DNA from 2 places in the Undibacterium sp. 5I1 genome. Region 1 is predicted to be linked to the other one. Evidence: predicted binding sites of a transcription regulator. Region 1 holds the regulator's gene; the other holds the start of a gene.
What was found. Region 1 encodes FliA, which starts transcription of late flagellar genes. Its sites were predicted from a motif close to CTAAAGTTTNNNNNNNNNNNGCCGNTA; they were not measured.

Region 1 (7,918 bases):
TGGCAGCGCGCACATGGCAACCATGCTTGCGATCTGTTTTTTATCGATCGTCGGTGCCTTGGTATTGATTGCCGGAATTGATGTTCCATACCAAATGTGGAGTTATGCCAAAAAGCTCAAAATGACACATCAAGAGGTTATACAAGAATCAAAAGAAGCCAATGGTAATCCCCAGATTAAAGCCAAAATCCGCGCGCAACAGCGTGAAATGGCACGTCGCCGGATGATGTCAGAAGTGCCGACAGCGGATGTCGTGGTCACCAACCCAACGCATTATGCAGTCGCTTTAAAATATAAAGATGGTAGCAACGGTGCGCCAAGAGTGGTCGCCAAAGGCGCTGACGCCGTCGCTGCAAAAATTCGTGAATTGGCCGCTGAGAACAATATTCCTTTGCTGGAGGCACCACCGTTAGCACGTGCTTTGTTCAAGCACACAGAGTTAGGCGACGAAATCCCAGAAACACTTTACGCCGCCGTTGCAGAAGTGTTGGCTTACGTCTTCCAGTTAAAAACATTCCGTCAGCATGGTGGCCTCAGGCCGTCTGCGCCTTTCGATCTGGCAGTTCCTGCCGAACTTGATCCAAATAACGCTCCTCAACCAGCCAATACCGTCGGAGCTAATCCATGAATGGTTTTAAATTACCCGCTTGGATGAGCATATTTAGCAATAAGGCCATTGCTGCACCGATACTCATCATCATGATGTTGTCGATGATGATATTGCCGCTGCCCGCCTTTGTGCTCGATGTCTTTTTTAGCTTCAATATTGCCTTGGCAATCATTGTTTTGCTGACCAGCTTATACACCATCAAGCCACTAGATTTTATGGTGTTTCCAACCGTGTTATTGGTAAGCACGATGTTGCGCTTGTCACTCAACGTGGCATCAACCCGGGTAGTGTTGACCGAGGGGCATACTGGTCCAGATGCTGCCGGTAAAGTGATTGAGGCCTTTGGTCATTTTCTGATTGGCGGTAACTATACAGTTGGTATTGTGGTATTCGTTATTTTGACGATTATTAACTTTACTGTCGTTACCAAAGGTGCTGGCCGTATTGCGGAGGTCGGTGCCAGATTTGCATTGGATGCGATGCCTGGTAAGCAAATGGCGATTGATGCAGATTTAAATGCAGGTCTGATTGTAGAACAAGAAGCACGTCGTCGCCGTACCGAAGTCGCGCAAGAAGCTGAGTTTTATGGCGCGATGGACGGTGCTAGTAAGTATGTGCGTGGCGATGCCGTGGCAGGCATTATGGTCACTATCATCAATATTGTCGGTGGCTTAATTGTAGGTATGGTGCAGCATGATCTGGATTTTGCAACGGCGCTAAAAAACTATACTTTGCTGGCGATCGGTGATGGTTTGGTTGCGCAGATCCCATCACTGATTATTTCAACAGCAGCAGGTATCGTCGTATCTCGGGTTGCCAGTGATCAGGATATTGGCGGTCAACTGATAGGCCAATTATTCGCTAAACCACAGGTGCTGTTTATTACAGGTGGTATCGTTGGTGGAATGGGTCTGATTCCAGGTATGCCACATGTGGCTTTTTTATTGTTAGCCTTACTTTTGATCGGTGGCGGTTATTTATTAACCAAAAAATCGGATGTCGTCGCAAAGCCTGAAGAGCAAGTTGTAGCGCCAGTTGCGCCATCTGAAATGGAAGAAGCAACATGGCAAGACATCCTGCCAGTAGATACTTTAGGTTTAGAAGTTGGTTATCGCCTCATTCCTTTAGTTGATAAAGGGCAGGGCGGGGAGCTGCTTAGACGCATTAAAGGTATCCGCAAGAAGTTTGCGCAAGAGGTGGGGTTCTTGTCGCCTCCTGTGCATATCAGAGACAACTTAGAATTGAAACCGTCTGCTTATAGGATCACGCTCAAAGGTGTTGAGGTTGGCGTTGGTGAGGCAATTACTGGTCAGTATCTGGCGATTAATCCTGGCATGGTATCTGGTACCTTGCCGGGTCCGATTACTACAGATCCAGCGTTCGGATTGCCTGCAACCTGGATTGACGCTGCCATGCGCGAGCAAGCCCAGACGATGGGTTATACCGTAGTGGATGCCGGTACTGTCATTGCTACTCATCTCAACCATTTAATTACATCGCATGCGGCTGAATTGTTAGGTCGTCATGAAGTTCAGCAATTGATGGATCACCTTGCAAAAGATACGCCAAAGTTAGTCGAGGAATTGGTGCCCAAACTATTGCCACTCTCTATTTTGCAGAAGGTATTACAAAACCTCTTGATCGAGGGTGTGCACATCCGCGATATGCGCACCATTATCGAAACCTTGTCAGAGCATGGCATGCATACCCAAGACGCGAACGAGCTAACGACTTACGTTCGTATTGCATTAGGTCGTGCAATTGTGCAGCAGATATTCCCGTCCACCAATGAGTTGACTGTCATGACATTAGATAACCGGTTAGAACGTTTGCTGATGCAAGCATTGCAAACGAGTGGCTCTGATGGTGCTGGTATTGAGCCAGGATTGGCCGATACCTTGGCAACACAGACAGAGGCCGCAGCCAAGCATCAAGAGCAGATGGGTTTAGCGCCGGTTCTCTTAGTACCCGGTCCTTTAAGAGCGCTGTTGTCGCGTTTCTTGAGACGCACTTTGCCTCAGTTAAAAGTGTTATCGCAAGCAGAATTACCAGAAACAAAAACAATTAGAGTTACCGGCCTGGTTGGAGGGCAATTATGAACGTGAAGAAATTTTCAGCGAATACATCGCGCGAGGCAATTCGTATGGTGAAGGATGCACTCGGTTCGGATGCGGTCATTCTCTCTAACCGTAATGTCGATGGAAAAGTGGAAATACTGGCGATGACAGATGAGACGATGAGTTCAATTGCGACATCATCGGATTCGCGTACGATCCCAGAGATTGCGAAATTTCCACCACGGTTACAGCAGGCTGAACAGGGACGGCAAGCCAGCGAATCGCCTCTGTTCTCAAAATCTCAGCCACACGCCTTAGATAACTTAGTCAGTGGCGGTGAATTAGCCGACGTGATGACTGAAATCCGGTCTATGCGCAGTATGCTGGAAGCGCAGCTGGCGGAGATATCCTGGACGAATACCCAAAAGCGTCAACCTCAAAAAACAGAAGTAATGCGGGAGATGCTGGCAACGGGTTTCAGTGCAAGCTTGTCCCGTTATCTCGTCGATAAAATGCCAGATTCAGAAACTGTCGCTAGCAGCATGGATTGGATTAAAGCGGTCTTAAATCGCAATTTATCTACCATCAATAATGAGAGCGAAATCTTAGAAAAAGGCGGCGTTTATGCTTTGGTTGGCCCTACAGGCGTAGGCAAAACCACCACCACAGCAAAACTCGCTGCCCGCTGCGTGATGCGCCATGGCCCTGCCAAACTGGCATTGATTACGACGGATGGTTATCGTATTGGTGGCTACGAACAATTGCGTATTTACGGCAAAATATTAGGCGTGATGGTGCACTCGGTCAAAGATGAATCTGATTTACGAATTGCTTTGTCTGAACTAAAAAATAAACATACCGTATTAATCGATACGGTCGGCGTCAGCCAACGCGACAAAATGGTGACGGAGCAGGTTGCTATGTTGTCTGGTGCAGATGCCAATGTGAAACGCTTATTGTGTTTAAACGCGACCTCTACAGGCGAGACACTCAGTGAGGTCGTTCGGGCTTATCAGGGTAGCGGGTTGGCGGGATGTATTTTGACCAAGCTTGATGAGGCCGCGACTATCGGCGGCGTGTTAGATATCGCAATTCGTCAAAAGCTTCATATCTATTATCTCGCCAGTGGCCAGCGTGTGCCTGAGGATTTGCACATCGCAAACAAGCAGTACCTGGTTGATCGCGCATTCAAATTAAAACGAGAGACATCTGCCTATCGATTGCAAGATGAAGAGCTACCGATGGTGATGGCAAATGCGGCTATCGCCTCCGCCGCGAATACCAATAATGGTTTGAGGGAGGTGTCTTTTGGCTAGTTTTGATCAGGCAGAAGGCTTGCGCCGGATGTTAGAGGCGCCAAGACCTCGTGTGCTCACGTTTTTATCCGCTTTGCGTGACGAAGAAAAAAGTGGCATGCTTATTAATTTAGGTGCTTCTCTTGCGAGAAAAGGGCAGCAAGTCTTGATGGTTGACGCCAGATCTTCGGCCAATAGTATTGGCGCGTGGCTCAATGCAAATACCGAGCAGACCTTGTTGGACGTTGCAAGACAACGGCGTACAATGCAAGAGGCAGTAAAAATTGTATCAGCAGGCTTATCTGTGACGATGCTCTCAAAATATGCGACTGCATTGGCGCGACTGCCGGCCGAAAATACTAAGCGTTTATCCCGTGTTTTTGATGTTGCTGCAAACAGTGCGGACTTAGTCATTGTGGACAGCGAAATTGATGGCGATGATGCGTTCCCGCTAGCTTCATTTGAAGAGAGCGAAGTCGTAATACAAGTATCTGCCAATGCGGCCACGATTAAAGATGCTTATGGTTTGATTAAACGTGTCAATAACCGCGTAGGCCGTCGTTCTTATGGTATTTTAGTATCGGGTGTAACAGAACCGGAAGCACGATTGGTTTATACCAATATGGCACAAGCAGCTAGTCGATATTTAGCAGTACCTTTGCATTTTGTTGGCTACGTGCCAGAGGACGATCACATGAAAAAAGCAGCGCATTTAGGTCGTTCGGTGATTGATGCATTCCCATTGGCGGGTGCCTCTATTGCGTTTTCTCAATTAGCTGAGCGGCTTGCCTTGACCGCAAGATCAACAGCCCGCTCAACATTAGGTTTACATGGATTGCCAGAGTTAGGTATTCGTCTCGGAATTTGATTGATTATGTACACCGCTAGCGGAAAATCAGATAAAAATTCCCTACTTACGGAGCATGCTCCACTAGTGAAGCGACTCGCTTATCAATTAAAAGCGAGATTGCCCCCCAGCGTCGAAGTTGATGACTTAGTGCAGGCCGGTATGATAGGTCTGCTAGATGCCGTTAACCGTTATGAAGACAATCACGGCGCACAATTTGAAACCTATGCAGTGCAACGCATACGCGGTGCAATGCTGGATGAATTGCGCAGCAGTGATTGGCTGCCGCGTGGTGTGCGCCAAAACATGCGCAAAATTGAAAACGCAATGAACGCATTGCAGCAAAAATTAGGACGTCCACCGCTAGAAACGGAAGTTGCTAAGTTGCTGAAATTGAGTCTGGCCGAATACCAGGATTTGCTGGGTGAGAGTGGCGGACATCAACTCGTGTATTACGAAGATTTTCATGATGCAGATACCAAAGAGCATTTCCTCGATCATTACTGTAACGATCGTTCAGGCGATCCTTTAGAAGATCTTTTGCATGGCGATTTTCGTGATGCTGTGATCTTCGCGATTGATAGTTTGCCCGAGCGAGAAAAGCTACTCATGGGTTTGTATTACGAACAAGAGCTCAATTTAAAAGAGATAGGCGCCGTCATGGGCGTATCCGAATCCCGGATATCGCAACTTCATAGCCAGGCAGTAGCCCGACTCAGGGCTTCGTTAAGGGAGAAAGCGTGGACTGGGCTAGCCTAATTGGATTTATCTTAGTAGTTGTCGGCATCTTTTCAGGCCAGCTGATTGAGGGTGGACGCTTATCCTCCTTAGTGCAGCCTGCTGCGTTTGTTATCGTTGTCGTCGGCACGATTGGCGCTGTTTTGTTGCAAAGCCGGATGCCCACGTTTATCCGTGGCATAAAAATGCTACGGTGGATCATCTCCATGCCAATAGATACAAGTAAAAAAACTATACAAGAAGCCTTGATCTGGAGTGTTGTCGCACGTCGTGAGGGTTTCCTCAGTCTTGAGCGCTACATGGATTCTAGTAAAGATCAATTTATTAGCAAAGGCTTACGCCTGGTGATTGACGGTGTTGATCCATCCCGCTTAAAAGACATTCTTGACGTCGATATTTCTTTGTACGAGATGGAGCAAAGACAAGCAATAAAAATTTGGGAAGCCGCGGGAGGCTACTCGCCGACGATAGGAATCTTGGGGGCGGTACTCGGCTTAATCCATGTTATGGAGAATCTGACAGACCCAAGCAAACTCGGTAGTGGTATTGCAGTCGCTTTTGTCGCGACTATTTACGGTGTTGGATTAGCAAACCTACTTTTTCTACCCATTAGTAATAAGCTCAAAGAAATTATTCACCGGGAAGTTGTCCGGCGCGAGATGTTATCAGATATTTTTTATAGCATTGCTCTTGGTGATAGCCCTCGTGTAATCGAAGAGCGCCTGGCAAACCATAAAAATTAAATTGGTCATGAAGAGAAAGAAATACCAGGAAGAACATGATAACCATGACAGATGGTTAGTTTCTTACGCCGATTTCATCACCTTATTATTTGCTTTTTTTGTAGTGATGTACGCGATATCATCGGTCAACGAAGGCAAATATCGGGTGTTGTCTAATTCTCTTACGGGGGCATTCGGTAAAGCAGTTTTGGTGCAATCAGTAAAACGGGATATCGACGTTGAACCGACGATTAAGCTAGATCCTCTTCCCATCATCAGACCCAAAAATGCGGAACCATTACGCAAAGAACGTGAGCAAATGACTGGCATTGCACGCGATATTTTGGCCGTGCTGGAACCGTTGGTCAGAGAGGGGAAAGTACGCGTAACTCAGACTAGTCGCGGCGTAACGATAGAAATTAATGCTAGCGTGCTTTTTGCCCCTGGTGAAGCGAAGCTCAATGATGATTCAAACCAGGCATTAACGGCGATCGCTTCTGTATTGAAGTTAGATAGTCACGCAATTCAGGTCGAGGGATATACCGATAATCTTCCTATCAAAAATACTAATTTTCCCTCGAACTGGGAATTATCTGCTGTACGTGCAAGCACCGTAGTTCGATTGTTCACAGAAAATGGGGTCGATGAGAATCGAATGACTGCAGTTGGTCAGGGACCAAAAATGCCAGTTGGATCAAATGACACTATAGACGGCAGAGCGAGGAATCGACGCGTCACTGTCACTATCTTGGCTATTTTGCCGGAATCGGGTATTGATGTTCCGGTTACCTCTGCCGATAAAAGAACTAACTGAGCTTGTAATCTGCGTGTAATGTGTTAGTGCAAGTATAAGTGCAATACTAGTTATCAGCCTTGCACAAAAATACAGCTACGTGCTCGTTATATTTTACTTTTTTGCTAGGTAACGTGAAATACTGGATCAAATACTCATTCTCGATTAGACTATACTCACTATGAGTATAGTCTAGTCGTACAAATAATTATTAGGCGATAAGATATATTTGGAGGGTATGGTAGGGGAGTATATCAAGCTACCTAGTTTGTAAAACAATATATAGCTATCAAAAATTGTTATCTAATTGTGACTTTCGCAGACAAACCAGAGTTGACGCAGTAACTGTCGTTGGGTTCAATTAACCTGCAACGACACCACGACCCGTCATATTTTTGACAGTGGACTGACCATTAGGTCCGTACATTGATCCAGCGGGATTATTTTGTTGCAGTATATTTAATGCGTTTTGGTTGCGAGTGAATTGGCGGTTAATTAAAATGCCATTTGTGCGGTTATTTTCTTGCGCTTGCTCAGAAATTGTTAAAAGTGTTTTCCAGTAATTCGATGTTTCTACTTCTGCCGGAGCTTTTTCTAGTAATGCCTGCATGCCGGAATTATCTGAAGTGAATCCTAATTCTTTTAAGCTTGATGCGCGCAATTTTTCTAATTCTGACACTTTTGCTATTATGAGACTCTTGTTTTTAGTCAGATCAATTAGATCATTCACACGTGCTTCAACTAGCGCAGCTTGTTCCAATTTCAACAACTCAGATAATGATGTCATTTCTACGACTTCATCTTCAAGGCATTGATTTAATTGGAGTAGTTTTGCGCTGGAGAGGTTCATGATGAT
Region 2 (7,918 bases), 980 kb from region 1:
GTAGTCGTAATCGCATTGTCTCCACTACCAAGCAGGAAGGTTGGCCTCGGGTTTAGTGCGAGCAGAGTCAGAGCCAATTTGTCACCGGGCTTGGTATCGTCCGGCAGCGCCATTCTCGCTGTCACACCGGCGATTTTGACAAAAAAAGTCCCGTCATTTAAACGGGACAGCGCTTCGCCTTGCACTTGCTTACCAATGACTAATTGATCTAGCTTAGAAACAACATCTTGCTTAATCCCTCCAACAGAGGCCGCCGCAGATAACGCCTCTGTATTGGATGCGGGTCTTGGCAGGTTATCAATCCCCGGCAACATGATAGCCGTTAGCCTGTTCGGCTAGCGCCGTAGGCTTTTGAGAGCTTACGACTGGATTCAGAACTTTTCATTAAATTAGCTAATTGCGCCATCCAAGGTTCAGTTAAATCTCTGATTTCTTTATCGTCAGCCAGGATTTTTTTAATGATCTGAATTTTTTTATTGCGTAAATCTGGTGGAAGTTCTGCACTTACTTCATTTGCTCTCAAAGTTTGTACTTGCGAGGAGCAATCATTCTCCAATTTAGCCAATAAATCCCAATCACCTATTCGGGCAGCGTTAAGCATTTGGTCCGTTATATGGGCAACATTTTCGTAAATCGACATCATTTTCATGCTATCCATTTGCATCAAGCCTCAAGAAATTTGGATGAGCGAGGAGCAAGTGCATCTACCTGCTGTGGCAGCCTGACTGTTTCTGATTCGGCAGTTGCCGCTAATGGAGCGATTGCTTCCCAGGTAGTTTTTAAATCGCGAAGTAAATCGCGTACTTCAATTAATATTTCTGCTTTATTTTTTAAATTAGCAACTAATAACTGATTGCCCATATAGGCATAAAGTGAGTCGAGACTGAGAGCAATTTCACCACCGACTTTTTTATCCAGACTTGCGCGCAGACCATTTTCGATAATCGAAATTGCTTTGGAAATGGATTGACCTTTAGCGGCAATATTACCCGCTTCAAGATTTTGCAATGCATTAGAAATGGCCGTGATCGCACCGTCAAACAGCATGACAATCAGTGTATGTGGACTGGCTGCAATGACACCAGTTTCCATTCCAACTTTTGCGTAGGCATTAGCACCGCGAGTCTGTGATGAGCCAAACATAATGGTAGATTCCTCTTTTGAGCTTCGATTTATACGTTGAATTGTTTTTGTTAATCAAAAAAATTCGCGTAGTAATTATTTTGAGCTGCCTGTTAGTGCCGATAACTGCTGGGTTAAAAATGTACTGGTGCTATTTAAACTGCTAATGATCGAATCCAAGGCTGTAAATTGGGCGCGGTAACGCGCTTCGATATCGATCAGGCGACTGTTCAGATCGTCTGTTTGTTTGCTGAGATCTTTCAGACTTCGATTGACGCCATCAGTGGAGCTTGCGATCGTTCCTGAGCTTCCCAAAAATCCATTCAGCAGACTGGTCAATTTGCTGGCATATCCAATCGAATAATTGACGGTGCCTCTATCGCCAACCGAACCACCTGCTACCAGTATTTTTAGCCCCTCAGTATTCGTCCCGACCACACCAGTCAAGGTTTGCCCTGATCCGCTGACTTGCGAGCCATTAAGAGTGCCAGCAACGTCTAACCCTGCCGTACCAGTTAATTGTGTTCCAGTGAGACTAGCGGCTCCGGTACCGGTACCGTCCGCTATTGCCACATTAGACGCTGAACCATAATTAGTCGATTGCAATATTAATTGCCCGCTATTATTGATACTCGCTTTGACAGTTGATCCGATGGCCGAAAATGCTGATGTAGTATTGATGGCTGTTTGCACAGCGGTAGCTAATTGCGCAGGCGTATAACTACCTGCAGGTATGGCAACACTGGCATTCAGATTATTTAACGTTACGCTCAGAGTTGTACTTGGATCAATCGTCGTTGTGGCTGGCAAAGCAAGATCGCCCGTCAAGCTGCCTTGAGTAGCAAGTTGAGTGACGTTCAGCGCATAAGTCCCTGCTTTTGTCGCAGAGGTAGAACCTGCAACACTAGTCAAACTATCGCTGGTCTTACCGATAGAAGCGAACAAACCTCCTACATCGCTAAAATTATTCGTCAATGCAGTGCTTAACTTTGTAGAGTCAAGTGATAAAGAACCATCTTTTTGGAACGACACGCCGATTTGGGATAATGTAGTTAAGCCACCACCCAAGCCGTTGACTGAGGCAGACAGGGAGTTACGGATTTGATTTTGAACACTTTGAGTTGTCGAGTCGCCCAATAGCAGGCCACCTTTTTGTGTGCTGCTATTGTAGGCGGTAAGACTGGTAATTGTTGCATTGAGAGCGTTATATGCTTGTACGAAACTATTGACGCCATTTTGTACCGAACCTGAGTTAGTCGTTACCGAAACTGTTGTTGATCCTACTTTGGTTAAGTTGAGAGTAACACCCGGTAGTGAACTAGTGACTGTATTTGCCGCGCTGGTGATATTTATCCCATTGACTTTCAGGTTGGCATTTTGAGCATTACTGATTTCAGTAAAATTTTGCGTTCCCGACGGGTCATAATTAAGTAGATTGGCTATCGTAGCATCACCGGTTGAACTAATTTTTAAGCTGGAAGCTACACCGGTTTTGCTTGAGTTGAGTACCAAGTGGTAAGGCGTCGCGCTACCATCACCAACAATCGATGCCGTGACACCTACGCCAGCCGTATTGATCGCATCGCGGATGCCTTGCAGCGAATTGTTCGTGCTATCAATAGTAATGGTACCCGTTGTTTGAGTTGTATCTTGTGCAAACGTCGCACCACTGTAGGTGCCGTTGGTAGCAGTGCCAGTGATCGTACCAAGCTGGAACGACACCGTGGTTGATGCGCCTGTTCCAATTGCGTCTGAAGAACTAGCCTGACCCACGCTGGAAATACTTTGACTTTGTGCCAGCTGACTTATCGCGATATTATATGTCCCAGCTGTAGCTGATGCAGCAGCGGTCGCAGATATAATCGTAGAGTCGCTTGATGTGGCAGTCAAAGACTGAAATACAGATGGCTTGCTTAAATTTGACACTGCACTTTGGAATGAGCTTAGCGCACTGTTCAGAGTGCCATAGGCAGAAACTTTGGCTTGGTAACTCGCTTGTTTAGTTGCCAAGCTGGTTAACGGCTGACTTTCCACTTGCATCAGCTTACTTACAAGTGAATTAACATCAAGGCCTGAGCCTATACCCGTGGATTGAATGGACACCTGATTCCCCTTTACAAGAAACTACTATATCTAGTTATCGGCAAAAGCAAACCAGACTTTAGAAGGGGATTTACCTGCCTATTTCAAAACTGAACGTTTTTAGCATTTCAGGCGCTTTGTTTGATCAATAGTCCCTGAAGTTTATCCAGAGACTTAGAAATTTCCAGCACTTCCTCATTTGGTATCTGGCGCAGAACTTGTTTGGTCTGCTGATCAATGAGTTTGACCACAACATGCTTAGAGTCTGGATCAATACTAAATTCTAAGCCTTGTGAACTAGATTGAAGTGATTTATTAATATCTTTCACCGCAGCCTCAACCTGTTCTCTGGTTGCTTGCGTTTTGCCCGCAGGAGTAACTGCTAGTGATGTATCTAGCGGCGTTGCTGCCTTGGCATTAGATGTCGGGGCGATGTTGCCAGATGGGGGACGATCTGAGACAGTTTGCCCTGATGGTAGTTGATTACCAGTCGAAAGAGCATCCATGATTGTTTCCTTTAAGTAAAATTCCCCTGGTCAAAAAATGACCAGGGGATTGCACTTTTCAATGAAGAGTTAAACCCCTGCCATTGATTAACGCAACAGAGCCAACACACCCTGTGGCAAGGCATTTGCCTGTGCCAAGATCGCTGTACCTGCTTGTTGCAATACTTGACCACGTGTCAAGTTAGCAGTTTCAGCAGCGAAGTCAGTATCCTGAATACGGCTACGGGAAGTAGTCAAATTCTCTGCCGTTGTTTGCAAGCTGCTGACAGCAGAGGCAAAACGGTTTTGATACGCACCCAAGGACGCACGTGAGCTATTGACCGATGCCAGAGCAGCATCAATGGTTGCCAAAGCAGACGTTGCACCCGATGCTGTGGTCAAATCCAGTGAAGAGAGGCCTGCGCCTGCCGTTGCTGTTGCCGCTGTGTTACCAGCAGTTAAGCCAGACGCTGTGGCACCAGCTCCAGCTACTGTCGTCGTACCTACTGCAAGACCAGTATTTGCAAGGGTTGCATTACCTTTTGTCGTAACAGTAAATCCAGCGCTTTGGGCTCCGGCAAGAGTTAAAACACCTCCTGTATTAGTGGCGGTAACACCAGTTTGTGATGTCTTGGCATTAATTGCAGCAGCTATTAATACACCTTGCGCTGTAGCAGTTGCAGCAGTGCCAACGGTGCCAATATCGACACCGTTGATATTGATGTCGCCTGCGCTAAGTGAGAAGTTAGTTCCGGTGATGGTTGTGCCACTTGTTGTACCTGTTCCACCATTTGCTAATGTAATACCAGCAGAGCTTGTCGATGACAACGATACTGTACCAACGGTTGTTTTAATACCAGCTGTTGCAGCAGCAATGCCTGTTGTTAAACCGGTGTTAGTATCGTTGGCGCCAGCGTTGGCAGATTTTGTGATGGTAATATTTCTAGCATCTGATGCGGTTAGTGATACGGCGCCTGTCGTGCTGTCAAAGGTTGCTGTTACACCAGTCTGGCTAGTTTTTGAATTGACTGCAGCGGTTACTTGAGCACCGCGTTCTGCGACAGAGCCTGCCGCCGCGAGTGCGCCAATATCGACACCATTGATTTTGATATCACCAGCGGCGATTGCGGCAGTAGCACTAGTTGCAGTGCCTGTCACAGTCGTTGCATTCGCACTGGCAGTAACACCAGTTTGACCGCTTACCGCATTAATTGCAGCGGCCTTTGCAATGGCGCTACCACTGGAGTTTGCACTGGATACGCCATCAGAGCTAGTTGCGCCAACGTTAAAGCCGTTAATGGCCAGATCGCCGGAGTTAAGGCCCCCAATCGCGTTAGTGCTGCCAGCAAGTGTTGTAGAGTAACTAGAGTTAGAACCTACGCCTAAAGAGGAAGAATTAGCGCTGGCGATGGATGCGATGTTGATCTGATCGTTTGATGTACCGTTTGCACCAACTTGGAAGCCTTGTGATGTAAAGCTACCATCAAGTAAGTGCACGCCGTTGAAGTTAGAAGAGCCAGCAACACGGTTGATTTCAGAAATCAGCTGGTTGGATTCATTATTAATGGCAGCACGGTCAGATGCGCTGTTAGAACCGTTGGCTGCCTGAACAGCAAGGTCACGAATACGTTGTAAGTTATTGCCGATTTGCGTTAAGTCGCCCTCAGCCGTTTGCGCTAAAGAGATACCATCATTCGCATTACGAACCGCTTGGTTCAAACCACCGATTTGCGATGTCAGACGTTGAGAAATTGCCAAGCCCGCAGCATCGTCTTTTGCACTGTTAATACGTAAGCCTGATGACAAACGTTGCAAGGAAGTCGCGAGGGAGTTTTGGGACGTTGTCAAATTGCGTTGCGCATTGAGCGATGCAATATTGGTATTAATATATGAAGCCATGGTGATACTCCTTACCTAAGTTATTTGAACTGGCGAGTGGCCTTAAACTTTGGTCTGTCTTGTTAAGACTACAGGACCGCCGTTGTTATCAGGTATCGGACGGATGCTTAAAAAGTTTAATGAATTTCCCCAAGTAAATATTTTATTTAGGGTGTAAAGTTTTATTTGCTCGCCCGTTAGTCGGCATCAATTCGAATTACTTGAGGGTGAAAATGATCTTATTTTCAAGATGAATTTTCTATAAATTTTGCTAATCTTCATCTAAATAATTCTGCTGACGATGCATTTAGGCGTTTTGGAAAGTTAAACCAAAGTTCGCTGCCTTAGCTTTAATATCAATTTGCCATTGTTAATGTTAATACTGACCATTTATTAGAATTTGTATAAGACAGTCCGGCGATGACAATATTATTGTGTCATCGAGAACTTAGCTAATTCACTTAAATTTATTGCTGATGTTTATCCCCGTAATTTAATACTCTATGGGTGTATTAAAAGTTGTCTAGGTATTAATTGGTCTATAAGGTGTATTTTAAGAAAATAGTGGGGGAGTATCTGTGGATTGAGCAGTCGCCATTAGTAATTGCGAACACATGCAGCGACGCAAATTCACTTATATCTTACGGTGGCTATTAATTATTCGGTAGCTTTACTGAGCATCATTTTTTCACTGGTATAAAAGGAAATCAAACGTGAGCCAAGTCTTGTCATGAGTAGTGAAAATGAAGTGGAGCTTAGTGAACTCACTTCGCCTGAGCAAGCTTTAGCTCAAGCGCTAGATCAACTAATGGCAATGGCACAGCAGTGCAGGCAAAGCGGTAATCTTTTGAAGGCGGAGGAGTGCTATGAGCTGATCTTGACGCATGCGCCCGAGCATGCAGACGCCAATTTCCAGGCCGGGCAATTGAAGCTTTTGCAAGACGATCAACTTAATGCGCTGGCTTATTTTGAGCGCGCTATCCAGGCGTCTCCGGCGACTGGCTCATATTGGTCGTCCTATATCGCAATTTTAAAGTCATTAGGTGAAGAGAGTGTTGTCGCTGAGGCGCTGAACTTGCGGGCGCATTTTTTAAGAGATACCACTGATCACCTGACTGCCTCTGAGTCAGATCAAAAAACGGATAACGATCCGCCAATAGCAGATAATCTGCCGAATTTGTATATCCCAAAGACGCGACCTCTGACTTCAAAAAAATCCTTCATTCCGTCTGAAGGAGTGGGTCAGCTCGTTCATTTGTACGAGAAAGGTATTTATTCAGAAGTGGAGCGTCTGGCACGCAAGCTGACAAAAAAAAATCCAAGGCATGGGTTAGCCTGGCGCTTTTTAGGGATTGCTTTGCTGGAGCTTGAGCGCAAAGAGGCATCTTTAGTTGCCATGCAACAAGCAGTACGCATTTTGCCCAATGATCCGATTGCGCATTTTAATTTGGCTCTCGGGTATGCGAAAATGAATAATTTCTCTTCAGCCGAACAGCATTACCAACAAGCGATCAATTTGAATCCTGCGATGTTGGAGGCATACAATAATTTAGGTAATTTACTCGCTGCACTATCCAAGTTCGATGAGGCGGAGTCTTGTTTTCGGGCTTTAATTCAATACAAGCCAGAGTTTGCTTTAGCACATCTCAATTTGGCTAATGTGCTGAAACAAAGCGAACGTTTGCAGGAAGCAAAAGCGGAAGCGATGCTGGCATTAAAGCTAGCACCAGACATGGCAGAGGCGCACAATTCTCTGGGAGGAGTTCTGCATCTCTTAGAAGAATTAGATCTAGCATCAGATCATCTGCAACGAGCTATTGCGCTGAAGCCAGATTTTGCCTCGGCTTACAATAACTTAGGTACGGTGTATCTAGAAAAACGTCGGTATTTAGATGCCCAAGATTGTTTTAGAAAAGCCTTGATTCATAATCCTAAAATGAGCGCTGCTTGCCGATGCTTAGGCGTCGTAGGCACTTTATTAGCAGAACCGATAGAGGAATCAGAACAATTTCTTCGAAGGGCGTTAGAGCTCGATCCCAAGGATCACTACGCAAATACTGCTTTGTTATTCTTGCTCAGTGAGGCGACTCATGTCACTCCAACCGCATTGTTTGCGGAGCATTTGCGTTTTGGTGAGCGTTTTGAATCGAGTCTGATATCAACCTGGTCAAAACATGCTAATGATAAAAACAGTGATCGTCCTCTAAGAGTCGGCTTTGTTTCGGGTGATTTTTACAATCATGCCGTTGCTACCTTTATTAGTCCGATCTTGGAGCACCTGCACAAGTACCAGTCTCTTGAGTTACACGCTTACTATAATAATGATGAAGATGATAAAGATACCGCCAAGT

Region 2: a site for FliA is predicted at 5,682-5,708, ahead of RGU72_RS02480 (flagellin). Genes of this name have one in related genera too.

The regions. Positions count from the first base shown of each region.
Region 1 is NZ_JAVIWI010000001.1:1,559,185-1,567,102, reverse strand. Features, by position in the region: gene flhB (flagellar biosynthesis protein FlhB) at 1-628, shown strand, start outside; gene flhA (flagellar biosynthesis protein FlhA) at 625-2,709, shown strand; gene flhF (flagellar biosynthesis protein FlhF) at 2,706-3,983, shown strand; gene RGU72_RS06990 (MinD/ParA family ATP-binding protein) at 3,976-4,830, shown strand; gene RGU72_RS06985 (RNA polymerase sigma factor FliA) at 4,837-5,568, shown strand; gene RGU72_RS06980 (flagellar motor protein) at 5,550-6,290, shown strand; gene motD (flagellar motor protein MotD) at 6,298-7,083, shown strand; gene RGU72_RS06970 (flagellar protein FlgN) at 7,424-7,912, opposite strand; gene flgM (flagellar biosynthesis anti-sigma factor FlgM) at 7,909-7,918, opposite strand, start outside.
Region 2 is NZ_JAVIWI010000001.1:581,556-589,473, forward strand. Features, by position in the region: gene RGU72_RS02455 (flagellar hook-length control protein FliK) at 1-314, opposite strand, end outside; gene RGU72_RS02460 (flagellar protein FliT) at 323-664, opposite strand; gene fliS (flagellar export chaperone FliS) at 664-1,143, opposite strand; gene fliD (flagellar filament capping protein FliD) at 1,219-3,225, opposite strand; gene RGU72_RS02475 (flagellar protein FlaG) at 3,333-3,710, opposite strand; gene RGU72_RS02480 (flagellin) at 3,798-5,588, opposite strand; gene RGU72_RS02485 (tetratricopeptide repeat protein) at 6,298-7,918, shown strand, end outside.